One region of the Enterobacter sp. SCRI0065 genome, then DNA from elsewhere that is predicted to be linked to it. Evidence: predicted binding sites of a transcription regulator. Region 1 holds the regulator's gene; each other region holds the start of a gene.
What was found. The regulator LexA, encoded in region 1, represses DNA repair genes until DNA is damaged. The targets are predictions, from matches to a motif close to TNCTGTATGTACATACAGNA.
Positions count from the first base shown of each region.

Region 2: a site for LexA is predicted at 1,721-1,740, ahead of metR (HTH-type transcriptional regulator MetR). Genes of this name have one in related genera too.
Region 3: a site for LexA is predicted at 1,681-1,700, ahead of sbmC (DNA gyrase inhibitor SbmC). Genes of this name have one in related genera too.
Region 4: a site for LexA is predicted at 1,694-1,713, ahead of dinB (DNA polymerase IV). Genes of this name have one in related genera too.

Region 1 is NZ_JCBAJB010000006.1:33,243-37,459, forward strand. It holds gene plsB (glycerol-3-phosphate 1-O-acyltransferase PlsB) at 1-1,678, opposite strand, end outside; gene AC6EMZ_RS16080 (diacylglycerol kinase) at 1,833-2,201, shown strand; gene lexA (transcriptional repressor LexA) at 2,311-2,919, shown strand; gene dinF (MATE family efflux transporter DinF) at 2,985-4,217, shown strand, end outside.
Region 2 is NZ_JCBAJB010000012.1:19,596-23,812, reverse strand. It holds gene AC6EMZ_RS21140 (carboxylate/amino acid/amine transporter) at 1-848, shown strand, start outside; gene metR (HTH-type transcriptional regulator MetR) at 736-1,689, opposite strand; gene metE (5-methyltetrahydropteroyltriglutamate--homocysteine S-methyltransferase) at 1,806-4,067, shown strand; gene AC6EMZ_RS21125 (dienelactone hydrolase family protein) at 4,116-4,217, opposite strand, start outside.
Region 3 is NZ_JCBAJB010000002.1:566,154-570,370, reverse strand. It holds gene AC6EMZ_RS08530 (FUSC family protein) at 32-1,090, opposite strand; gene sbmC (DNA gyrase inhibitor SbmC) at 1,192-1,665, opposite strand; gene dacD (serine-type D-Ala-D-Ala carboxypeptidase DacD) at 1,796-2,962, opposite strand; gene sbcB (exodeoxyribonuclease I) at 3,172-4,217, shown strand, end outside.
Region 4 is NZ_JCBAJB010000016.1:8,959-13,175, reverse strand. It holds gene AC6EMZ_RS22390 (class II glutamine amidotransferase) at 16-783, shown strand; gene dpaA (peptidoglycan meso-diaminopimelic acid protein amidase) at 754-1,494, opposite strand; gene dinB (DNA polymerase IV) at 1,731-2,789, shown strand; gene pepD (cytosol nonspecific dipeptidase) at 2,830-4,217, opposite strand, start outside.

The DNA of each region.
Region 1 (4,217 bases):
GCGCATTACGCATGATGTCCAGATAGCAGTCGAGCTGTTCAGTCAGTTGCTCGCGGGTTAGCGAACGTTGACGAGAGCCCAGCAGCGCCGTACAACACAGGTTCATGGCGTTAGCGGCCCCTGCGTTGTTGATGCGCACCATCAGGTCAGCAGCGATATTATTCACCGTTGGGGTGAGCCAGGCAGGGCGAATCGCTTCGATCGGATCGATAGACTCGCGCCATTCCGGCACATGCTGGTTCAGATACGTCATCAGCGGCATCGGTTCGCCAAAGTTAACGTAGCCCTGACCGAGATTACGCAGCTTGCTCAAACCACGCAGCATTTGCGGCAAGCTCTCTTTCTCTTTCGTCGCACCGCGCAGTTCTTTGGCGTAAGTCCCCACTTCCATGACGTGCTCGTAACCGATGTAAATCGGCACCAGCGTAATGGGGCGCGTACCGCCACGCAGCATCGCCTGAATCGTCATCGATAGCGTGCCGGTTTTCGGATCGAGCAGACGACCGGTACGGGAGCGGCCACCTTCAACAAAGTACTCCACGGAATAGCCACGGCTGAACAGTTCGCCCAGATATTCGCGGAATACGGTGGAATAGAGCTTGTTGCCTTTAAAGGTACGACGAATAAAGAACGCACCCAGACGGCGGAAGATCGGACCTGCTGGCCAGAAGTTCAGGTTGATACCGGCGGCAATATGCGGCGGGACCAGCCCCTGGTGATACAGCACGTACGAGAGCAGAAGATAGTCCATGTGGCTGCGGTGGCAGGGCACATACACAATTTCATGGCCATCGTGCGCAAGCTGGCGAACACGCTCAGCATTGTTCACGTTGATGCCTTGATAGAGCCGGTTCCACGTAAAGCTCAGGATGCGATCGGATAAGCGGATCATCTCGTAAGAGAAGTTCGCTGCAATCTCTTCCATCAGTGCGATAGCGTTTTGTTGTGCCTTCTCGTGAGAGATTTTCTTGCTACGGGCTTCATCTTCAACGGCGCGGGCAATCGCTTTGGATGCCAGCAGTTTGTTGAACAGATCCTGACGAGCAGGAAGGCGTGGTCCCACGGCTGCCAGGCGCTGGCGAGCGAAGTGCATACGCGCGACGCGGGCCAATTTTTGCGCGATAGTCTTGTCGGTTCCGTGCTCATCAGCCATACGGCGCAGAGAAACAGACGGAGAGAATCGGACGAAGCTATCGCGACCAAGCCATGACACCGCAAAGAATTTTTGTATACCGTTAAGCATACGCAGCGGCGGGTTTTCTTCGCCTTTTTGACGCCCTGGACGACGACCAAACATCACCGACACCGGCACCATCTGGACATCCAGGCTGGGGTTACTGCGGTGCAGATCAAGGTAGTCGTGGAACAGCTTAATGGACTCTTCCTTCGGCGTGTAATAGGTAAACACGCGCGGGCCGCCGTGGATAAACACGTAGCGCGGCAGCAGAGTACCGTCAACCTCCAGCGGTTCCAACGGATCGGGTAAGTCGTGCGCCAGACATTGGGCGCGAAGCGTCAGTAAGTCTGCCTTCGAGTTATAAGGCAAAACGTACATAATAGGGCGCGAGGTATCGAGCCCTAATTCCAGCGCAGGTTCCGCCGGGATAGACTTACTTTTTACCAGGACGCTTAATGGTAAATTAAGTAATTTGTAGTAGATTCTTGGCCAGCCGGACATAAACGATGTAAAGCCTCTGGTTAATAATGCAATTGCGGCGCAAGGATAACAGAAAGCGCGCAAAATTTCTGTTGTTACCCGTCATACTTCAGGCTGTTGCGAAACGCGCTACAGCTATAGTTACTGACGCTAAATCTAAAAAAAGGTTCTTTTAATGGCCAATAATACCACTGGGTTTACCCGTATCATCAAAGCTGCTGGTTATTCGTGGAAAGGTTTCCGCGCTGCCTGGATCAATGAGGCTGCATTTCGTCAGGAGGGCGTAGCCGCTATCATCGCGGTCATTATCGCTTGTTTCCTTGATGTTGATGCTGTAACCCGCGTACTTCTCATTGGTTCGGTTCTTTTGGTGATGATAGTGGAAATTCTCAACAGTGCTATCGAAGCGGTGGTAGATCGTATCGGTTCTGATTTCCATGAACTCTCGGGGCGTGCCAAAGACATGGGGTCGGCTGCGGTACTGTTGGCGATTATCACCGCTGCCATTACCTGGGGCACGTTACTTTGGTCGCATTTACGATAAGCCTTCAGGAATCGAATAAGTCTCTGGTTTTTTGTGCAGTTTTTGGTTCCAAATTCACCTTTGACTGTATATACTCACAGCATAACTGTATATACACCCAGGGGGCGGAATGAAAGCGTTAACGGCCAGACAGCAAGAGGTGTTTGATCTTATCAGGGATCACATCAGCCAGACGGGAATGCCACCTACGCGAGCGGAAATCGCGCAGCGTCTGGGTTTCCGTTCTCCAAACGCCGCTGAAGAGCATCTCAAAGCGTTGGCTCGTAAGGGCGTTCTTGAGATTGTATCTGGCGCGTCACGCGGCATTCGCCTGCTGGTGGAAGAAGAAACGGGGATCCCTCTCGTGGGTCGCGTTGCGGCTGGCGAGCCACTGCTGGCGCAGCAGCACATCGAAGGTCATTATCAGGTCGATCCTGCCATGTTCAAACCGAGTGCAGACTTTTTACTGCGCGTTAGCGGTATGTCCATGAAAGATATTGGCATTCTGGATGGCGATTTGCTGGCGGTTCACAAAACTCAGGATGTACGCAACGGCCAGGTTGTCGTCGCACGTATCGATGATGAAGTGACCGTAAAACGCCTTAAAAAACAGGGTAATACGGTGCAACTGCTACCTGAAAACAACGAGTTTTCCCCCATTGTGGTTGACCTGCGCGAACAGACCTTCTCCATTGAAGGTTTAGCGGTAGGTGTCATCCGCAACGGTGAATGGCTGTAATCTCTTCCTGACAGGCTACGGTCTCCCGTAGCCTGACTCTCTTTTTCCTGCTCCGGTACTCTCTCATGTCTCTGCTGACAATCTCAGACAAGGCATTATGGCGTCTCGCGCTGCCAATGATCTTTTCGAATATCACGGTTCCTTTACTGGGATTGGTCGACACGGCCGTCATTGGTCATCTGGACTCGCCAGTCTATCTGGGTGGCGTGGCGATTGGCGCAACGGCGACCAGCTTCCTCTTTATGCTGTTACTCTTTTTACGGATGAGCACCACAGGGTTGACCGCTCAGGCGTTCGGCGCGAAAGATCCCGTGCGCCTGGCGCGAGCGCTTATTCAACCTCTTATTCTTGCACTTGGTGCCGGATTGCTCATTGTTCTGCTGCGAACGCCGCTGATCGACCTGGCACTGCATATCGTTGGTGGCAATGAAGCAGTACTGGAACAGGCTCGTCGCTTTCTGGATATTCGCTGGATTAGCGCTCCCGCCTCACTGGCTAATCTGGTCCTGCTCGGCTGGCTGTTGGGTGTGCAGTATGCACGTGCTCCTGTGATCCTGCTGGTCGTGGGGAACGTCCTCAATATTGTTCTGGATCTGTGGCTGGTGATGGGGCTGCACATGAACGTGCAGGGCGCCGCGCTGGCAACGGTCGTTGCAGAATACGCCACGTTTTTCATCGGCTTATGGATGGTCAAGCGCGTGCTGGCGATGCGCGGAATCTCCCTGGCGATGTTGAAAACAGCATGGCGTGGGAACGTCCGAAAACTGCTGGCACTTAATCGCGATATTATGCTTCGCTCTTTACTTCTTCAGCTCTGTTTCGGTGCCTTGACGGTACTGGGCGCGCGGCTTGGCCCGGAGATCGTCGCCGTCAATGCCGTATTGATGACGTTGTTGACCTTTACCGCCTATGCGCTTGACGGTTTTGCTTATGCCGTTGAGGCCCATTCTGGGCAGGCATACGGCGCAAAACAGACGGGACAATTGCAGGAGGTCTGGCGCGCAGCGTGTCGGCAATCTGGCCTGGTGGCGCTGGTTTTTGCTCTGATCTATGCGCTTTTTGGCAGTCAGATTGTGGCGTTACTGACCTCGATGTCTGAACTGCGTGAGCTGGCAGGCCACTACATCATCTGGCAGGTTGTACTTCCGGTGGTCGGTGTCTGGTGCTATTTGCTGGATGGCATGTTTATCGGTGCAACCCGAGGAGCCGAAATGCGCAACAGCATGGCAGTGGCGGCGGGTGGTTTTGGGCTCACGCTGTTTACCGTACCCTGGTTTGGTAATCACGGGTTGTGGCTG
Region 2 (4,217 bases), on a different contig from region 1:
TCGGTGAATACCTTGCCGGGCACGTCGATAGTTATTTCTCCGTACTGATGCGGGTAGGGCTTGCGGCGCTGGTCTTCCTGCCGTTCCTGCGCACGCGTGGGCAAACGCTCAAAACCATTCTGCTGTACATGCTGGTGGGCGCGTTGCAGCTCGGTATCATGTATCTGTTCAGCTTCCGGGCGTATATCTACCTGTCGGTATCGGAATTCCTGCTGTTCACGGTGTTGACGCCACTCTATATCACGCTGATTTACGACCTGCTGAGCAAGCGCCGCTTGCGCTGGGGCTATCTGCTGAGTGCGCTTCTGGCGGTGGCGGGTGCGGCGATCATTCGCTACGACAAAGTGAGCGATCACTTCTGGACCGGTCTGATGTTTGTCCAGCTTGCCAACATAAGTTTTGCCATCGGTATGGTCGGCTACAAGCGCCTGATGGAAACGCGTCCGATGCCGCAGCATAACGCTTTTGCCTGGTTCTATATGGGCGCGGCTATTGTCGCGGTGGCGGCGTGGTTTATGCTCGGCAATCCGCAAAAGCTGCCAACCACCACGGTACAGTGGAGCGTGCTGATTTGGTTAGGCGTGGTCGCGTCTGGACTGGGTTACTTTATGTGGAACTACGGCGCTACGCAGGTAGACGCCGGGACGCTGGGCATTATGAATAACGTTCATGTGCCCGCTGGCCTGCTGGTTAACCTTGCTATCTGGCAGCAGCAACCGCACTGGCCGAGCTTTATTATTGGGGGAACGGTAATCCTGGCTTCGCTGTGGGTGCATCGCCGTTGGGTCGCTCCGCGCTCCGAACAAACGGCAAATGATCGCAAGCGTGGTTCCGCGCTGAGCGAATAAACGCCTCCGTAATCGGCTGACGCTGCTCGCCATCGCGCACGGCAGCGTACAGTCGGCTCCATAATCCCTCGCCCAGGGTTTTAGTCACCACCAGACCCTGGCGCTCAAAACTCTCGACCACCCAATGCGGCAGCGCGGCGATACCCATTCTCGCGGCCACCATCTGGATCAGCAGCAGTGTGTTATCCACGCTCTTCAAATTGGGGCTAATGCCCGCCGGTTGCAGGAAGTGACGCCAGATATCCAGACGACTGCGCTGCACCGGATAAATCAGCAGCGTTTCGGTCGCCAAGTCTTCCGGCGTAACGCGCGTTTTGGCCGCTAGTGGGTGATCCGGAGCCAGCACCAGGCGCACTTCGTAATCAAACATCGGCGAATAATGCAGGCCGCTGCGAGGCAGAATATCGGAGGTCAACACCAGGTCCAGCTCGCCTTGCTGAAGCGACGGCTGCGGATCAAAGGTCACGCCCGATTTAAAATCCATCTCCACCTGCGGCCAGCTTTGGCGAAAATTCTCCAGTGCGGGCGTCAGCCACTGAATACAGCTGTGACACTCAATCGCGATGCGCAGCTTAGTCTGCTGTGGCTCATTGCAGGCCTGTAGTGCGGTGGCGATTTGCGGCAGCACCTGATTTGCCAGTTGAAGCAGCACTTCACCCTGCGGCGTAAAGCGCAGCGGCTGGCTCTTACGCACGAACAGACGAAAGCCAAGGCGTTGTTCCAGATCGCTGAACTGGTGAGAAAGGGCGGATTGGGTCTGATGCAGCGTGGCCGCAGCCGCCGCGAGAGAACCGCAGTTCCGCAACGCTTGTAGCGTTTTCAGGTGTTTTATCTCGATCATGAAAGTCCTTCACTTCGCCATGAACATTTTGCGCTTGAGGAATATACAGTAACTGTCAATTATGGATGTGTAAACATCTGGACGTCTAAATACCAAAAATTCACAGGGGACACACCATGACAATTCGCAATCACACTCTCGGTTTCCCTCGCGTTGGCTTGCGCCGCGAGCTGAAAAAAGCACAAGAAAGCTACTGGGCGGGCAATTCTACCCGTGAAGATCTGCTGGCCGTTGGCCGCGAGCTGCGTGCTCGCCACTGGGATCAGCAGAAGCAGGCAGGAATCGATCTGCTGCCAGTGGGCGATTTCGCCTGGTACGACCATGTTCTGACCACGAGCCTGCTGCTTGGTAACGTGCCGGCTCGTCATCAGAACAGCGATGGATCGGTCGATATCGATACCCTGTTCCGTCTGGGCCGTGGTCGCGCGCCAACCGGTGAGCCAGCGGCCGCAGCGGAAATGACCAAATGGTTTAACACCAACTATCACTACATGGTGCCGGAGTTTGTAAAAGGGCAGCAGTTCAAGCTGACCTGGACGCAGATTCTGGATGAAGTGGACGAAGCGCTGGCGCTGGGTCATAACATCAAACCTGTGCTGCTGGGGCCGGTAACGTATCTGTGGCTGGGTAAAGTGAAGGGTGAACCGTTCGACCGTCTGAGCTTGCTCAACGATATCCTCCCCGTATATCAGCAGGTGCTGGCTGAGCTGGCAAAACGCGGTATCGAATGGGTACAGATCGACGAACCTGCGCTGGTGCTTGAGCTGCCGCAGGAATGGCTGGATGCCTTCAAACCGGCTTATGACGCACTGCAAGGCCAGGTTAAGCTGTTGCTGACCACCTATTTTGAAGGCGTCACGCCGAATCTTGATACCATCACCACGTTGCCGGTGCAGGGTCTGCACGTTGACCTGGTTCACGGCAAAGATGATGTCGCCGAGCTGAACGAGCGCCTGCCGTCCGACTGGTTGCTCTCTGCGGGCCTGATCAACGGTCGTAACGTCTGGCGTGCCGATCTCACCGAGAAATACGCACAGATTAAAGCTATCGTCGGCAAACGTGAATTATGGGTCGCCTCTTCTTGCTCCCTGTTGCACAGCCCGATCGATTTGAGCGTGGAAACCCGTCTGGATGCGGAAGTGAAAAGCTGGTTTGCCTTTGCTTTGCAAAAATGTGAAGAGCTGGCCCTGCTGCGTGATGCCCTGAACAGTGGCGATACGGAAAAGTTGATTGAATGGAGCACCCCGATTCAGGCGCGTCGTCATTCGACTCGCGTACACAATGCAGCGGTGGAAAAACGTCTGGCGGGCATTACTGCGAAAGACAGCCAGCGTGAAAATGCCTATGAAGTGCGTGCCGAAGCGCAGCGCGCTCGCTTTAATCTGCCAGCATGGCCGACGACCACGATCGGTTCTTTCCCGCAGACCACCGAAATTCGCGGCCTGCGTCTGGACTTCAAAAAGGGCAACCTTGATGCCAACAACTATCGCACTGGCATCGCCGAGCACATCAAGCAGGCGATTGTTGAGCAGGAGCGCTTAGGTCTGGACGTGCTGGTCCACGGTGAAGCCGAACGTAATGACATGGTGGAATATTTTGGTGAGCACTTAGACGGTTTCGTCTTTACCCAGAACGGCTGGGTACAGAGCTACGGTTCCCGCTGCGTGAAACCGCCGGTAGTAATTGGCGACGTTAGCCGCCCGGAAGCGATCACCGTGGAGTGGGCGAAGTACGCACAGTCTCTGACCGACAAACCGGTTAAAGGCATGCTGACCGGCCCGGTGACGATTTTGTGCTGGTCCTTCCCGCGTGAAGACGTGACTCGCGAAACCATTGCAAAGCAAATTGCGCTGGCGTTGCGGGACGAAGTGGCAGATCTGGAAGCCGCAGGCATCGGCATTATCCAGATTGACGAACCGGCCCTGCGCGAAGGCCTGCCGCTGCGTCGAAGCGACTGGGATGCTTACTTGCAGTGGGGCGTAGAGGCCTTCCGCATCAACGCCGCAGTAGCAAAGAACGACACCCAGATTCATACCCACATGTGTTACTGCGAATTTAACGACATCATGGATTCGATTGCGGCGCTGGATGCGGACGTCATCACCATCGAGACCTCGCGTTCAGACATGGAGCTGCTGGAGTCGTTTGAAGAGTTCGACTATCCGAACGAAATCGGTCCGGGCGTGTACGACATTCACTCCCCGAACGTTCCGAGCGTGGAATGGATTGAAGCGCTTCTGGCGAAAGCCGCTCAGCGCATCCCGGCAGAACGCCTGTGGGTGAACCCGGACTGTGGCCTTAAAACCCGCGGCTGGCCTGAGACTCGCGCCGCGTTGGCAAACATGGTGAAAGCCGCGCAGAATCTGCGTCAGGCTTAGTCATCACACACGATTGCCGGGCGGCGCTATCGCTTGCCCGGCCTTCGATTAATTCCCTGCGGATTTCTTACTGCCATACTGTGCAAACCAGGCCAGCATCCTCTGCCAGCCGTCTTTGGCGGATTCCTCGTGGTAGCTCGGGCGATAATC
Region 3 (4,217 bases), on a different contig from region 1:
AGCAGGCGTCACATCTGGCGGTGGCTGCTTTTTATTTGCGCAGCGCCCGGCAGATAAGATGCGATAACAACTCCAGTTGTCTGGCGAGTTCCATGCTTAACCAGACATAGCCGTGAATCGGCGTCTCCGCAACGTTGTCGCCCTTGTGTTCATTTATCAGTTGGCGTAACTCGACCATGATTTCGTTAAGGCGTTCGGTATTCGCAAGGATCGGCTGCGGATTGCCTTCATATAGCGCGTGAGCAATGGTCAACAACGTTTGCTGAGTCATCTGTTGGGTTTCTTTCAACGTCTGCGCATTCAGCAATACAAAATGGCTGGCGCGAGAAGCCCAATGGGCATTGATCTGTAGCTCAAGCATGCACACCAGATTGCGGCTCACGGTCTGTATCGCTTCAAAAATCGATTTTTGGATATGAGTCTCTTTGCTGGCTGGCACAATAAGACCACGCATTTTTACCACATCGTTGAGTATTTTTTGCAGGTGCTTTTCGAGTCGCGGGCGCTCGACCAGATTGGGTGAAAATCCCGCCTGGTACACACGGTTGAAGGCGGTGACATAGTTAGCCATTTGAATGCGCCAGTGCAAAAAAGCACGTTGAGGCCAGATGCCGGTAAAAAGCATTGCCAGCAGTGAACCTAAAATCACATCTCCGCTTCGCCACAGCGCGGTTGCCATGTCCCCTGCCGGAGCACCAACTACCACCGACAGCGTGATACCGATAAGTAAAGCCTGGTAGGGTTTTTTACCCAGCGCCAGCCAGCCGCACAAGAACATAGCGGCAGCGCACCATAGCAGCATGACAGGCATAGAGATCAGCTCAAGCTTGAGCGCAATCAACCCTAGCGCAGAGCCAAAAATCGTCCCGCCAATGCGCTCGAAGGCGCGCGGAACGACGTTACCCCAAAATGAAATGGGCCCCATAATCACGACCAGCGTGATCAACGGCCAGGTTCCTTCAGGGATGTCCAGAAGCCGCACCAGCAAAAAGGTGAGAAGGAACGCAAGAGCAATACGGCATCCGTGTACGACGCGATAATGTCGGTACAGGCGAATTTCAAAAGGAGTTAATGATTTGTCGGGACGCACACCCGCTCTCCAGCTACTCGGCAAGTCACAATTGTACTGGGTTTTCTGCCAGACGTATCACGCCCGGCAGAAAAACCCTTCAAATATTAGGAAATAAGCGTTTAGCCTGCTTTATGCACTACTGGTACATACATCTCGATATCCCAGAAGCCGTCTGCGTTACCGTCATTCAGATACCGTTCAAAGCACGGTTTAGGCGCAATTTGATAATGATTATCCTGAAGGAGACTGTTAAAGAAGCTGTGCCACGGCGTTGAAAAATCGTGGTTTTCGACGCGCGTAGTGGCGACGGCATAATCACCTGCGGCAATTTCAGTCAGGATCACCCCTTCGCTATTCGCCGGGATGCTGAAATCGTCGGGCACGGTAACCGCGGTGTCACAGCGTAGCTTTTCAGCGGGGACTTCATCAGGATTATCATAATAAACCGCGACCCATTCGAGCGGCTGGATTTGATGCCCATCCACCCACATCATAAGTTGCTCAAAACCTTGCTTAACGGTTTGCTCCCACGGGCCGACCAGGTGGAAACCGGCAATTTTACGTTTCTGTTGCTGCTTGATGCTGTAGTCCATGCTGCCTCCGATTTTTACTGTATATGCATACACTATAAAGCGAATTTTGCGTGTTCAACAAATATAATGTGTTCATTATGCGAGCAGGCTCGCAAGAGTGCCAGTCTGCTCTTTTCGCGAACTCATCCGATCAAAGGGTATGATGTAAATAATCGCTCAGACGCGAGAACATCCCGCCTTTTCCCACGCTTTCCAGCGTAACCAAAGGCCAATGGGCAACGATTTTGTCCCGGTCATACAGTTCGATCTCACCGACACGCTGATGCGCGGCGATAGGCGCTTGCAGCTCTTTTTTATCCATCACGTTCTTCGCTTTGATATTCGCGACTTCCGCTTTTGGCAGAGCCAGCCAGAAATCCTGGTCGGTACCTAATGAAATCTGCTCTTTATCACCGTACCAGATGCGTTCTGTTCCAACTTGCTTCCCGTTTCGCAAAATTTGTACGGTATCGAAGTTTTGTTGTCCCCAGTGCAGCAGTTTACGCGCCTGCTCTTCACGACCTTTTGGACTCTCTCCACCCATAATGACCGCAATCAACCGACGTTGCCCATCGACAGCCGACGCAATCAAGTTAAAACCTGCGCCAGACGTGTGCCCGGTCTTCAGCCCGTCGACATTCAGCGTCTTGTCCCACAACAGTCCATTACGGTTCTGCTGCGTCACGCCGTTCCACGTCAGGCTTTTCTCACTGTACATATGATAAAACTCGGGCTCGCCATGAATAATCGCCCGGGAAAGTACGGCCAAATCGTAAGCAGAGCTGTGCTGTCCGGGGGCATCAAGCCCATGCACCGTTTCGAAATGCGTGTCGCGCAGCCCCAGCTTCTCAACATATTCGTTCATCATCGTGACGAACTGCGGCTGTCCTCCTGCCACGTAATCGGCCAGCGCCACGCACGCGTCATTCCCCGAATCTACGATCAGGCCACGGCTCAGGTCGCGTACCGAAACGCGCTCGCCCGCTTTAAGAAACATGAGCGACGAGCCGTCAAACACAGGATTCCCTTTTGCCCACGCATCGCGCCCAACGGTCACCATGTCGTCAGGCGTAATGCGATGGCTGTCGATTGCGCGATCGACGACATAGCCGGTCATCAGCTTGGTAAGACTCGCCGGATTGCGCTGTTGATGCTCGTTGCCCGCCGTTAGAATTTGGCCAGTGGTATAATCCATCAGCACCCAGGAGCCTGCCTGCACGGCAGGTGGCTGCGGTGAGAAATCCAGTGGGTCAGCAGCCAGAACAGATGAAATACTCGAAGCGAGTAAAGAAACAGCAATAAACAGACGGCGTTTCAACGGTATATCCTCAGTCATGTAAAATCGTTGACCTTTTTACGGAAGTTCTCATGTCGTTACCTGGTTAAATTGCAAAAAAATGTGACTATCCGCAAATTTTCATCGGAAGCGCGCTCGCATTTTTGGCGTCGGAACGTGCTTTTTATTCGGTGTGTTGACCTCGATGGTTTACCATAGAGGAGTAACTTTTCAACAGGATGGTATTACTGGTGTCTGATTCCGCCGCGCTCCCCACTTTTCTCTTCCACGATTACGAAACCTTTGGTACTAGCCCCTCGCTGGACAGGCCTTCGCAATTTGCGGCGATCCGCACCGATGCTGATTTCAATGTCATTGGTGAACCCGACGTCTTCTACTGCAAGCCTGCCGACGATTATCTGCCGCAACCGGGTGCCGTAATGGTGACGGGCATTACGCCCCAGGAAGCTCGTGAGAAAGGCGTTAATGAAGCTGATTTTGCGCGTCGCATCCACGATTTATTCACCGTGCCGAATACCTGCGTAGTGGGCTACAACAACATCCGTTTCGATGATGAAGTCACGCGCAATATCCTGTATCGCAACTTTTACGACCCTTACGCCTGGAGCTGGCAAAACCGCAACTCACGCTGGGATTTACTCGATGTGATGCGCGCTTGCTATGCCCTGCGTCCCGAGGGCATTAACTGGCCCGAGAATGACGACGGTTTACCCAGTTTCCGTCTTGAGCATCTGACCCGCGCTAACGGCATTGAGCACAGCAATGCGCATGATGCGATGGCCGACGTTTACGCCACCATCGCGATGGCGAAATTGGTCAAAACAGCACAGCCCAAATTGTTCGAGTATCTGCTGAGCTATCGCAGCAAGCAGAAGTTGATGACGCTGATTGATGTCCCTCAGATGAAGCCGCTGGTGCATATTTCTGGCATGTTTGGTGCGTGGCGCGGCAACACCAGTTGGGTTGCGCCTCTGGCGTGGCATCCCGATAACCGCAACGCGGTCATTATGGTGGACCTTGCAGGCGACATGACTCCGTTGCTGGAACTTGAAAGCGATGCGCTACGTGAGCGGCTCTATACGCCTAAAGGCGAGCTGGGTGATAGCGCCGCCGTGCCGGTGAAATTGGTCCATATCAATAAGTGTCCGGTACTGGCGCAGGCGAACACGCTTCGTGCTGAAGATGCCGACCGTCTGGGCATTAATCGCCAGCTGTGTCTCGATAACCTTAAACTGCTGCGTGAAAACCCTCAGATTCGCGATAAAGTTGTCGCCAT
Region 4 (4,217 bases), on a different contig from region 1:
TTGTGGAGGTAAGACATGTGCGAACTGCTCGGGATGAGCGCCAATGTGCCAACCGATATCTGCTTTAGTTTCACCGGGCTGGTCCAGCGCGGTGGAGGAACCGGGCCGCATAAAGACGGCTGGGGCATCACCTTCTACGAAGGGAAAGGCTGTCGCACGTTCAAAGATCCACAGCCCAGCTTTAACTCACCGATTGCCAAACTGGTGCAGGATTATCCCATCAAATCCCGTTCGGTTATCGCGCATATTCGTCAGGCGAATCGCGGAGAAGTGGCGCTAGAAAATACCCATCCTTTTACCCGCGAACTGTGGGGACGCAACTGGACTTACGCGCACAATGGGCAACTGACGGGCTACAAAAGCCTGCAAACCGGTAATTTCCGCCCGGTAGGTGAGACCGACAGTGAAAAAGCGTTTTGCTGGTTGCTGCATAAGCTGGTCGAGCGCTATCCACGTACCCCGAGCAACATGGCTTCGGTGTTCAAATACATCGGGACGCTGGCGTGTGAGTTACGTGAGAAGGGGGTCTTTAACATGTTGCTGTCAGATGGGCGATATGTGATGGCGTTCTGTTCGACCAATCTCTTCTGGATCACGCGTCGTGCGCCGTTTGGCGTGGCCAAGCTGCTCGATCAGGACGTGGAAATTGATTTTCAAACCGAAACCACACCCAACGATGTGGTCACGGTTATCGCCACTCAACCCCTGACGGGCAATGAAACCTGGCAAAAAATCATGCCAGGCGAGTGGGTCTTATTTTGTCTCGGGGACCGAGTAGTTTGATGCCAGCTGTGGATGGACGACCTCGTGACTCAGCGGTTTGCTGACGATGTAACGTCCATCTGCCACCGAAACGGTTGGTGGTTTACGCGTTTGCTCAAAATAGTCATAACCCGGTTTTAGCTGTTTCCAGAACTCCGAGTAGGTCGAGAACTTGTGACGCTGCATGTTGGCATCGGTCATCCGGAACGGATAAATGCTCACCTGCACGCCCGCCTGACCAAACACCAGTGCGCCAGTGACAAACTGGAAAATCTCATCGATACCGCCGTCCGTCATGGCATAGCAGCCAATAGACACGCAGGCACCGTGGATCATCAGGTATTTGCCGTCGTAACCGTGTGCACGGTCATAGGCATTCGGAAAACCAATATTGATGGCTTTATAGAAGCGGCTGTCGGGTTTGAGCTGATTGCGCTGAACGGTGTAAAACCCTTCCGGACTTTTGAAATCGCCCTGGCGCTGTTTTGGACCCAAGCCACCGGAATAGTTACAGATTTTGTAGCTATCAAGTAGCTGGTAAGTCTCGCCCATTTTCACAAACAGATCGAGCGTGCGTTCTTCCTTGAATATCTGAATGTAGACCGGCGATCCCATTAACTGCTGTTTATATTCTTTGCTTACCGGCGTGGTTGAACTGTTGCTGCTAAGCAGCCCAGCAAACGAAAGACACGGCATCAGAAGCATCGCAATGAACAATGCGATTTTACGCATACTACAAGTTCCTTGATAAAGCTAAACCAACTTGCCAGGACGGCAAAAGAGACCCGAAATCAGAATTATCTGGTTAGGGGCGCTCACATTAGCATCGCTGCATTTTTTCGCAAGCGTGAATGGATGAGTTTACAAATTAGTTTTCTTTAATAAAGGTATTTATCCGCTTCGTGTAATTTCTTCACCTCGGCGAATTCATTACTGTATACTTAACCAGTAATGAGTGAGGGCTTACTATGCGCAAAATAATCCATGTTGATATGGACTGCTTTTTTGCCGCCGTGGAGATGCGAGATAATCCGGCGCTGCGGGATATCCCGATCGCTATTGGCGGCAGCCGCGTGAAGCGTGGGGTGATCAGTACCGCTAATTATCCGGCGCGCAAATTTGGCGTGCGTAGCGCCATGCCTACGGCAATGGCTCTTAAGCTCTGCCCTCATCTCACGCTGCTGCCGGGCCGCTTTGATGCTTATAAAGAGGCATCGGTCCGTATTCAGGAAATCTTCTCCCGCTATACCTCGCTCATTGAACCGCTCTCGCTGGACGAAGCCTATCTCGACGTGACCGATAGCCTGCACTGCCATGGCTCCGCCACGCTGATGGCGCAGGAAATCCGTCAGACCATCCAGAATGAGCTTAATCTCACCGCATCGGCGGGCATCGCCCCGGTGAAATTTCTTGCCAAAATCGCCTCCGATTTAAACAAGCCCAACGGCCAGTATGTGATTACGCCAGAACAGGTGGCGGCATTTGTCAAAACGCTGCCGCTTGGCAAAATACCCGGCGTGGGTAAAGTCTCTGCGGCAAAGCTCGAAGGCATGGGCTTGCGCACCTGTGAAGATGTGCAAAACAGCGATCTGGCCATGCTGCTCAAGCGCTTCGGTAAGTTCGGGCGCGTGCTGTGGGAGCGTAGTCAGGGTATTGATGAGCGCGACGTTAACAGTGAACGTCTGCGTAAATCGGTGGGCGTTGAGCGCACGCTGCTGGACGATATTCATGACTGGACGGAATGCGAGACGATTATCGTGGAGCAGCTTTACCCGGAGCTGGAGCGACGCCTGTTAAAGGTGAAGCCGGATCTGCTGATTGCTCGTCAGGGTGTGAAGCTAAAATTTAATGACTTTCAGCAAACGACTCAGGAGCACGTCTGGCCGCGCCTCAATAAAGACGATCTGATCGCCACGGCGAGAAAGGCATGGGAAGAGCGGCGGGGCGGACGGGGAGTGCGGCTGGTGGGATTGCATGTCACGCTGCTGGATCCGCAGCTAGAGCGCCAGCTGGTGCTGGGGCTATAAAAGAAAATGCCCGGCTGTGAACCGGGCATCAAAAGACAGATTACTTCGCAGGAATCGCTTTCAGCAGTTCGGTTAGCAGCGTCCAGTAATGGCCCACGCTTTCGATATGCACTTGCTCATCCGGAGAGTGTGGACCGGTAATGGTTGGCCCAATGGAAACCATATCCATATTCGGGTACGGCTTTTTGAACAGACCGCATTCCAGCCCTGCGTGGATCACCTGAATGTTAGGGGTCTTGTTGAACAGACGCTGATAGGTCTCGCGCACCAGCGCCATCACCGGAGAGCTTGCGTCCGGCTGCCAGCCTGGGTAGCTACCTTTAGCGGAGGTTTCCGCGCCGGACAATTTGCCCAGAGATTCCAGCATGCTCACCACGTACTCTTTACCGCTGTCGATCAGAGAACGGATCAGGCAGATTATTTCTGCGCTGTCGTCTGTCATGGTCACTACGCCCACGTTCAGGGAGGTTTCGACCACGCCTTTCGCGACGTCAGAGTTACGGATCACGCCGTTCGGGGTGGCATTCAGCAGTTGAACAAAGCTATCGCGAGACTGCGCAGTTAGCGCTGCTTTGTCGCTGGATACCGCTTCCAGAACCACAGTCAGGTTCTTCTCTTTCGCGGCCAGTTCGTTTTTCAGGATGTCCAGATACGCGTTAGACAGGTTTTTCAACGCATCGGCTTTATTCGCGGCAACGGCAACGGTGGCGAAAGCTTCGCGCGGGATAGCGTTACGCAGCGTACCGCCATTGAAATCAACCAGACGCAGGTCCAGCTCGTCCGCATGACCCGCCAGGAAGCGCGCCAGCAGCTTGTTAGCGTTGCCCAGGCCTAAATGAATATCGCCACCGGAGTGACCGCCTTTCAGGCCTTTCAGCGTGAGCTTAAAGGTCTGGAAACCAGCAGGAATCGCCTCACGCGTGAGCGGCAGGGTAGAGATAAAATCAATACCGCCAGCGCAACCCATGTAGATCTCACCTTCTTCTTCGGAGTCGGTGTTGATCAGGATGTCAGCCTGCAGCCAGTTGGCCTGCAAACCAAATGCGCCGTCCATACCTGCTTCTTCGGTCATGGTCAGCAGCACTTCCAGCGGACCATGCTCAACGCGATCGTCAGCCAGTACGGCCAGCGCGGACGCCATGCCAATACCATTATCTGCGCCCAGCGTCGTGCCGCGCGCTTTAATCCACTCGCCGTCGATGTACGGCTGAATCGGATCTTTAGTGAAGTCATGGTCGGTGTCGTTATTCTTCTGCGGCACCATGTCCAGGTGCGCCTGAAGCACAACCGGTTTGCGGTTTTCCATACCTGCGGTCGCCGCTTTACGAATCAGAATATTGCCAACCTGGTCGCGTTCAGCGTGCAGGCCTTTTTCCTTCGCCCAGCCCATAATATGTTCGGCAAGCTGTTCTTCGTGATAGGACGGGT